2 regions of the Bradyrhizobium sp. USDA 4454 genome follow, and region 2 is predicted to be linked to the other one. Evidence: riboswitches for the same ligand, from Rfam matches in the RefSeq annotation. Region 2 holds a riboswitch; the other holds the start of a gene.

What was found. A riboswitch is a leader RNA that binds a small molecule or an ion and turns the genes downstream of it on or off. The one in region 2 is predicted to bind cobalamin.
Region 1: it holds a riboswitch for cobalamin, as region 2 does, so the genes downstream of both, ACVIW0_RS37525 (TonB-dependent receptor) here and ACVIW0_RS24005 (DUF1636 family protein) in region 2, are expected to answer to the same signal.

What each region holds. Positions count from the first base shown of each region.
Region 1 is NZ_JBTRCN010000001.1:8,049,777-8,053,938, forward strand. Features, by position in the region: gene ACVIW0_RS37515 (ABC transporter ATP-binding protein) at 1-155, opposite strand, end outside; gene ACVIW0_RS37520 (FecCD family ABC transporter permease) at 152-1,195, opposite strand; cobalamin riboswitch at 1,308-1,505, shown strand; partial or broken gene ACVIW0_RS37525 (TonB-dependent receptor) at 1,615-3,880, shown strand; gene ACVIW0_RS37530 (hypothetical protein) at 4,044-4,162, shown strand, end outside.
Region 2 is NZ_JBTRCN010000001.1:5,131,155-5,135,316, forward strand. Features, by position in the region: gene cobN (cobaltochelatase subunit CobN) at 1-905, opposite strand, end outside; gene cobW (cobalamin biosynthesis protein CobW) at 905-1,939, opposite strand; gene ACVIW0_RS24005 (DUF1636 family protein) at 1,936-2,310, opposite strand; cobalamin riboswitch at 2,403-2,613, opposite strand; gene cobO (cob(I)yrinic acid a,c-diamide adenosyltransferase) at 2,650-3,303, shown strand; gene ACVIW0_RS24015 (cobyric acid synthase) at 3,315-4,162, shown strand, end outside.

The sequences.
Region 1 (4,162 bases), 2.9 Mb from region 2:
AGTCCGGCGAGCGCGCGCAGCAGCGTGGTCTTGCCGGCGCCGTTCGGTCCAACCAGCGCGACCAGATGGCCGGCAGCGAGCGACAGCGAGATATCGTGCAGCACCTTGCGGCTGCCGAGCGAGGCATTGAGCGCGGTGGCGGAGAGCAGCGTCATGCCACGCCTCCACCGAGCGCGCGGCGCTCGCGCATGATCAGGTAAAGGAAGAACGGCACGCCAATGATCGAGGTCAGCACGCCAACCTTGATATCCGTGGTCGAGGGGATCATGCGCACCGCGATATCGGCCGCGAGCAGCAGCGCCGAGCCGGTCAGCGCGCTCGGTACCAAGAGCCGCGCCGGATCGTGCCCGATCACGGGGCGCATCAGATGCGGCGCGACGAGGCCGATGAAGCCGATCGTGCCGGTCACCGCGACCGCGCCGCCGACACCGAGCGCCACGCCCGTGATCACCAAGAGCCGCAGCCGTCCGACATCGAGGCCGAGGCTCTGCGCGGCCTCCTCGCCGAGCGTCAGCGCGCGGAAGGCGCTCGCCTGGCTGAGCAGGATCGCCGCGCCCGCGACGATGAAGGGCAGCGCCAGCGTGACATGCTGGAAGCTGCGGTCCTCCAGCGAGCCGAGCAGCCAGAACGCGATCTCCAGCACCACGAAGGGATTGCTGGAGAGATTCATCACCAGCGCGGTCGCAGCTCCCGCGAAGCTCGAGATCGCAAGCCCGGCAAGAATCAGGATCAACAGCCCGGCATTGCGGCCGGCGATCGCGAGCAGCGCGAAAACCGAGCCGAAGGCGGCGATGATCGCCACCACCGGCAGCGCGTAGGACCGCACATCGGCGAGGCCGAGCGCGATCACCAGCACCGCGCCGAACGCCGCCGATTGCGGCGCGCCGAACAGCGACGGCGAGGCCAGCGGATTGCGCAGCAGGCCCTGCAGCGCCGCGCCCGACAGTCCGAGAATGCCGCCGATCGCGAATGCCAGAATGGTGCGCGGCAGCCGGATCTCGCGCACGATCACCTGCGCGACGTCGCTGTCGCCCCCGAACAGCGCCTCGATCACCGCGAGCGGCGGCAGCCGCACCGGCCCGATGCCGAGCGAGACCACGCACAGCAGCAGCACGAGCGCGAGCAGCGCCGCGGTGGCGCCCCACCGCCGCCGCGCCGCGACCTCGGCCGCCAAGGCAAAATCCTGCACGCTCATCTCATCCATGCTCTTACAGCGATCGCCGTGGCAGACAAGCGACACCCGACAAAAACCGTGGCCGTGCGGCCGGTGCCCGACTTCCGCCGGATTGACTTTGCTGCGCAGCCGAACCCTAGATGACCATGACGGTTCTTTCATGAGATGAAAAGGGAATGCGGTACGGGGAAACTTCCCCAACGCCGCGGCTGCCCCCGCAACTGTATGCGGTGAATCCTTCGTCACAGGCCACTGGGAATCTCGGTCCTGGGAAGGCGACGAAGGGTAACGACCCGCGAGCCAGGAGACCTGCCGTCAGCCGTGGTCACACGCGAGGATGCCGGTCGGGGAGTACAGGCATGAGCTTCACCTGATGCGGCAAGCACGACGGTGAGGCTGCTTCGCGGTGACGTGCCACTGACGTTGCCGAGGTCTCGTCCATGTTTTCCTTCCCACCCGATCGGCGCCGCGCGCTTCTGCTCGCGTCGACGATGATCTTGCCGACGATCATCGTCTCAACGGCGCGGGCGCAGCAGGCGCCCGTTCCCGATCAGCTGCCGGCGATCGAAGTCAGCCGATCCGGTGACCAGAACGTTACCCGCGCCAAACCGCCCGCTGACGAGACCCCGGCCCCGCGGCGCCCGGCGCCGGGCACCACCCAGAGCAGCCATGCGGGTAGCGGCGCCGGATCGAGCTCGGCTGGAGCCGGCACGGCCACAGGCACCGGCGGCAGCAGCGGCGGCCGCCAATTCGCCGGCATCGTCGGCTCCTCCTCGACCGTGATCACGGCCGATGACATCGCGCATTCGCCGTCGCAATCGCTGCCCGAGATCCTCGCGCAGGTGCCGGGCGTGCAGTTGCAAACCCCCTATGGCGGGCCGAACGGCGCCAAGACCTCGGTCGACCTGCGCGGCTTCGGCGCGTTTGCGACCGACAACACGCTGTTCCTGCTCAACGGCCGCCGCCTCAACGACGTGGACAAGGCCGGCTTCGATCTCACCACGATCCCGCTCGATTCGATCGAGCGGATCGAGATCACGCGCGGCAACAGCGGCGCAGTGCTGTACGGTGACAACGCAGTTGGCGGCGTGGTCAACATCATCACCAAAACCGGCGCCGGTGGTCCGCCGGCCACGATGCGCGCCGAAGCCGGAGTTGGCTCGTTCAACACCCGGATGGCCGCGGTCTCCGCCGCGCTGAGTGCAGGGCCATGGTCGACCTCGTTCTACGGCAACGGCATCAAGTCCGACGGCTACCGCGTCAACAATGCGCTCGATCAGCGCAACGCCATCGGCACCGTCAACTACACGGCATCAGATTTGACCGCCTTCCTCACCGTCACCGGGAGCGACCAGAAGCTCGGCCTGCCCGGCGGACGGCTGGTCGATCCGTCGATCGGCGTCAACGAGCTGCTGACCGATCGTCGCGGCGCGGCGACGCCGTTCGACTACGCCAACCAGCAAACCGCGAGCGTCACGACCGGCTTCACCAAAACACTGGTGAACGGCGTCGACCTGATCGTCGACGGCGGCTGGCGGCAGCGCGAGACGCAGAGCGGCTTCTTCGGCACAGTGCCGACCATCAGCTTCGCCTCGACCTACAATGACGCGGCGTTGCAGACCTGGTCGCTGACCCCGCGGCTCAGCGCCAAGACCATGATGCTGGGCATGCCGTCCACGATCCTGACCGGCATCGACTACTACGATTCGACATTCCGCGAGGCCCGCGGCGCCTATCAGGGCGTCGACCCCACCCACGTCTACAACATCGGGCAGCAGAGCGTGGCCGGCTATTGGCAGCACACGCTCGGCCTGCTGCCGACCACCGATTTTTCCTATGGCGCGCGCGTGCAGAATACCAGCGTCTCGGCGCGCGATCGCTACGATCCGAATGCGCCGTTCGCCTTCGACACCCAGGCCGCGCCCTTCGACAGCAACGAGACGCAATACGCATTGCATGTCGGCGTCGAGCATCGCTTCACCAATATTTTCTCGGTGTTCGGCCGCGCTGCGCGCGCCTTCCGCACGCCCGATGTCGACGAGCGCGTTGCGTCGGGGCCGGCCTTCGATCCGGTGACATTCGCCCCGATCCCGCAGAATTTTCAGCTCAAGACGCAAACATCTGAAGACGTCGAAGCCGGCTTCCGGGTCAAGACCGATCGCTTTCAGGTCCAGACCAGCATCTATCTGATGGATCTCGATAACGAGATCCATTTCAATCCGGTGCTGTTCTACAACGTCAACCTCGATCCGACCCGCCGCTACGGCTCCGAGACCAGCACGTCACTCAAGGTTAGCGACACCGTCACCTTGCGCGGCGGCATGGCGATCGCCCGCGCGGTGTTTCGCGAAGGCATCTGGGCCGGCAACGACGTGCCGCTGGTGTCACGCACGACCGGCAATCTCGGCGTGACCTGGAATATCTGGCAGAATTATCTGGTGTTCGACGCTACGGTGCGGGCCTGGAGCTCGCGCATCATGGACAACGACCAGGCCAACACCCAGAGCAAAAATCCCCGGCAACGCCACCGCCGATATCAAGCTGAGCGGACAGGTCGACCGCTTCTTCTGGTCACTCAGCGTCAACAACCTGTTCAACGCGCTGTATTACGACTACGCCATCGCAAGCACGTTCACGGAAGGCCGCTTCTCGGCCTACCCGCTGCCCGGCCGCACCTACATGGTCAGGGCCGGCGCGACGTTTTAAAGCATGATCCGGAAAAGTGGGGACCGGTTTTCCGAAAAGATCATGCTTAAACAAGAGAGAGTGTGGCGGGATGTGAGCCCACCACACCCTTTCCTCACATGACGAGTGCCCGCAAACTGGGATAGAATTCCGGCACAAGATTTGATCCGCGCAGGGGAAACCGATGGCCAAGGCCGGAAGGATGAGCAAGGACGGCGCCAAGAGCAAAGAGAAGACTGACGACAAGTCGAAGGTGCCTCCGCCGCCTGTATCGAAGCAGGACGACGAGTATTACGAGGATGG
Region 2 (4,162 bases):
CCGCGCAGCGACTCCGCCCAATCCTCGCGCCGCGCCGTGGACAGGGCGACCTGAAACACCGGGCACGAGGCCGCATCGAACGGCGTTGAGCCGTCGTCGCCCGCCGCGGAGAACGCAGTCGCATTGACGATGGCGGCCGGCGGGCGCTGCGCGAACTGAGCGCGCAGCGAATCGGCGACGCCAGCCGCCTTCAGCGAAGTGACGAAGACGCCGTGGGCATCGAATCCCTTCGCCCGCAACGCATCGATCAGCGCATCGACCGGCGCGGTGTCGCCGGCCGCCAGATACGAACGATAGAAAGTCACCAGCACAAGCGGCCGGCCATCCGATGCAGGCAGCGCCGCGACCGCACCGCGCCCGGAATCGTAGACGCCGATCTCGGGAAGATCGATTTCACCGACAATAGGTCCGGCATAGAGCCCGGACGCCAGCGCCAGTTGCGCGATCACGGCCTGCGCGGCAACGGGGCCGCCCTTGTCGCACAGCACTTTCAGGCGACGCAGCGTCGAGACCGGCAGCGTCGAAAATTCATCAAGCCGCAGATCGTCGCGTCCGTCCGCCGGCAGCACCACCAGGGCGATGCCGCGTTCCCTCGCGAGACGGTGCACCGCGGCCAGACCGTATGACCAATACGGCTCGCCGCCGATCAGCCGGATCAGGATGCCGCGCGCGTGCGAGAGCGTCCGCTCGAGATAGGTGTCGACGGACAGCGGATGGCGCAGCTCCGCGAGATTGGCGAGCCGCAGCGACGGCAGCGCGGCGCGGCCGCGCCGCCAGCCGGCCGCAAACGCCGCGAGATCGCTGTCGGAGAACGACAACACCACGAGATCGGCCGGATCCTGGCCGAGGTCCCTTGGTGTCGCGGTCTCTTCAAGGCCGCGGCTCTCGCGAAAGACGACGTGCATCAGACACCAAGCCGTGCCCTGATTGCGGCTTCATCGATATCGCCGTGTTCGCCGATCACAACCAGCTTCGACTGCCGCGGCCGCACGCCCCAGGGCATGTCGAACTGATGCCGCACCCGCTCGCCGACCGATTGCACCAGCAACCGCATCGGCTTGCCCTCGACCGCGATGTAGCCCTTGGCGCGCAGCACGTTCTGCTCGCGCGCCAGCCCCTTGATCGAGGCCAGCAGCGCATCGATATCCGTAACCTCCGGAAGATCGATCACCACCGAATTGAAATCGTCGTGCTCGTGTTCGTCCTCACCGTCGTGATGCGAGGGCCGTGATGCTAGGTCCTCTTCCGCCGCAGCCTCGAGCCCGAGGATCACGCGGGCATCGATGGCGCCGTCGACAATGGGCAGCATCGGCACCTCGCGCGTCATCTCGGCCGCGATCACTTCTTTTGCCGCCTTGATCCCCTCCGCTCCGGCGAGATCGGCCTTGGTCAGCAGCACGATATCGGCACAGGCGATCTGGTCCTCGAACACCTCCGACAGCGGCGTCTCATGGTCGAGATTGTCGTCGGCGGCGCGCTGCGCGTCGACCGCGGCCACATCAGGCGCAAAGCGGCCGGCGGCAACGGCCTCGGCATCGGCCAGCGCGATCACGCCGTCGACCGTGATCCGCGAGCGGATCTCCGGCCAGTCGAACGCCTTGAGCAACGGCTTCGGCAACGCAAGGCCCGATGTCTCGATCACGATGTGATCGGGCCGCACGGGACGCGCCAGCAACTGCTCCATCGCCGGGATGAAATCATCGGCGACCGTGCAGCAGATGCAGCCATTGGCGAGCTCGACGATGTTCTCGGTCGGGCAATTGGCGTCGGCGCACGCCTTCAGGATGTCGCCGTCGACACCTTCGCTGCCGAATTCGTTGACCAGCACCGCGAGCTTCTTGCCGTTGGCATTGCGGATCAGGTGCTGGATCAGCGTCGTCTTGCCGGATCCGAGAAAGCCGGTCACGACCGTGACCGGAACCTTGGCGAGAGTAGTCATTCGGCGGCCTCCGGCACGACGGGAAGAGGTGGAATGCGGGCAAGCGATTGCTTGCGAAAGATTTCGGGACGGCTGCGCCACGGCACGATGCCGTCGGGCGCCGCGGCATAGGCAGCGGCGCCGGCGATCACATCCCTGGCATTGGCTTCGGACAAGCGGCCATAGACATAGGACCACCGCCCCGGCGCGCTGAGCGCGACCGAGCAGCCCTGGCTGCACGCTGACAGACATTCGACGGGAACCAGATTGACGTCATCGGGCACGCCGGCCTCGACCAGCGCGGCGTGCAGGCGCGCGCCGGGCGCGGTCTCACCTTCGCCCAGCGTCTGGCCGGCGCGGCAGGTGATACAGACATGAAGTGTAACGCTCATCGCCCTTCCTGGATTGACACGGGAAGCGATGAGGCACACGAGCCTGATGTGAACAGGCCCGTTCCCCGTCGCGGAACACCCCGTCCGCCGGTCTCACAACTGCTGCGCTGGCAGGTCTCCCGGCTTGCGGAGCAGGATTTCTCCCTTCGATCCCCGCCTTCCCGATCCCTTTGGGGAATCAGTGGCTTTGGGCATCTCTCCGGTCACGGTCGCGGGGGCGGCTGCTTTTCAGGCCCGACTTGAGCCCTATCGCATTCCCTCTTCGCCTGTCATAGGACAGGAACCAACGCGGGCCCACCATTCGTCCGCGGCTCGAACTTGTCAAGCCGAAGGAACGCCATGACGTCTGAAGGAAACGGGGCCGAAGACGAGATCGTCAGCAGCGAGACGTCGCTGGACGCGCGCCACGCATCCAAGATGGCGAAAAAGAAGGTCGCCCGCGACAAGATCATGGCGACCAAGAGCGGCGAGAAGGGCCTGATCATCGTTCATACCGGCGCCGGCAAGGGAAAATCGTCCTCCGCCTTCGGCATGATCCTGCGCTGCGTGGCGCACGGCTTTCCCTGCGCCGTGGTGCAGTTCATCAAGGGCGCGTGGGATACCGGCGAGCGCCGCCTGCTGACCGGGCATTTCGGCGATCTCTGTCAATTCCACGCTATGGGCGAAGGTTTTACCTGGGAGACGCAGGATCGCGCCCGCGACATCGCGGCCGCCCAAGCGGGCTGGGAAAAGGCCAAGCAGCTGATCGCAGATCCGAACCTGCGGATGGTGGTGCTCGACGAGATCAACATCGCGCTGCGTTACGACTATCTCGCGATCGATGATGTCGTCGAGTATCTCACGACGTCGAAGCCGCCGATGACGCATGTCGTGCTCACCGGACGCAACGCCAAGGACGAATTGATCGAGATTGCCGATCTCGTTACCGAGATGACGCTGGTGAAGCATCCGTTCCGCTCCGGCATCAAGGCGCAGCCGGGCGTCGAATTCTGACAGGCAGCACCATGGCGCGCGCATTGATGATCCAGGGAGCCGGCTCGGATGTGGGCAAGTCGCTCATCGTCGCCGGCCTCGCGCGCGCTGCCACGCGACGCGGCCTGTGCGTGCTGCCGTTCAAGCCGCAGAACATGTCCAACAACGCGGCCGTCACCGTCGACGGCGGCGAGATCGGACGCGCGCAGGCCTTGCAGGCGCTCGCCGCTGGCGTCGAGCCGCACACCGATATGAACCCGGTGCTGCTGAAGCCGGAAACCGATGTCGGCGCCCAGATCATCGTGCACGGCAAGCGCATCGCGACCGCCCGCGCGCGGGAATATGCCGCCATGAAGCCGTCGCTGATGGGCGCGGTGCTGGAGAGTTTTGGGCGTCTGAAGGATCGCGCCGACCTGGTGCTGGTCGAGGGCGCCGGCAGCCCGGCCGAGGTCAATTTGCGCAAGTCCGATATCGCCAATATGGGCTTTGCGCGCCAGGCTGATGTCCCCGTGGTGCTGGTCGGTGACATCGACCGCGGCGGCGTGATCGCGCAGCTGGTCGGCATCAAGACGGTGATCGATCCCGACGACGCCGCGATGATCCGAGGTTTCGTCATCAACAAATTCCGCGGCGATCCCTCGCTGTTCGACGACGGCTACCGCCTGATCGGAGCCCGCACCGCGTGGCGTGGCTTTGGCGTGCTGCCGTGGTTCGCTCGCGCCGGCGAGCTGCCGGCCGAAGATGCGCTCGGGCTCGGCGAGGCGCGCAAGCCCGGCCAGTGCAAGATCGCGTTTCTGGCGCTGTCGCGGATTGCCAATTTCGACGATCTCGATCCGCTCAAGCTCGAGCCCGGCGTCGATCTCGTGATGGTGCGGCCTGG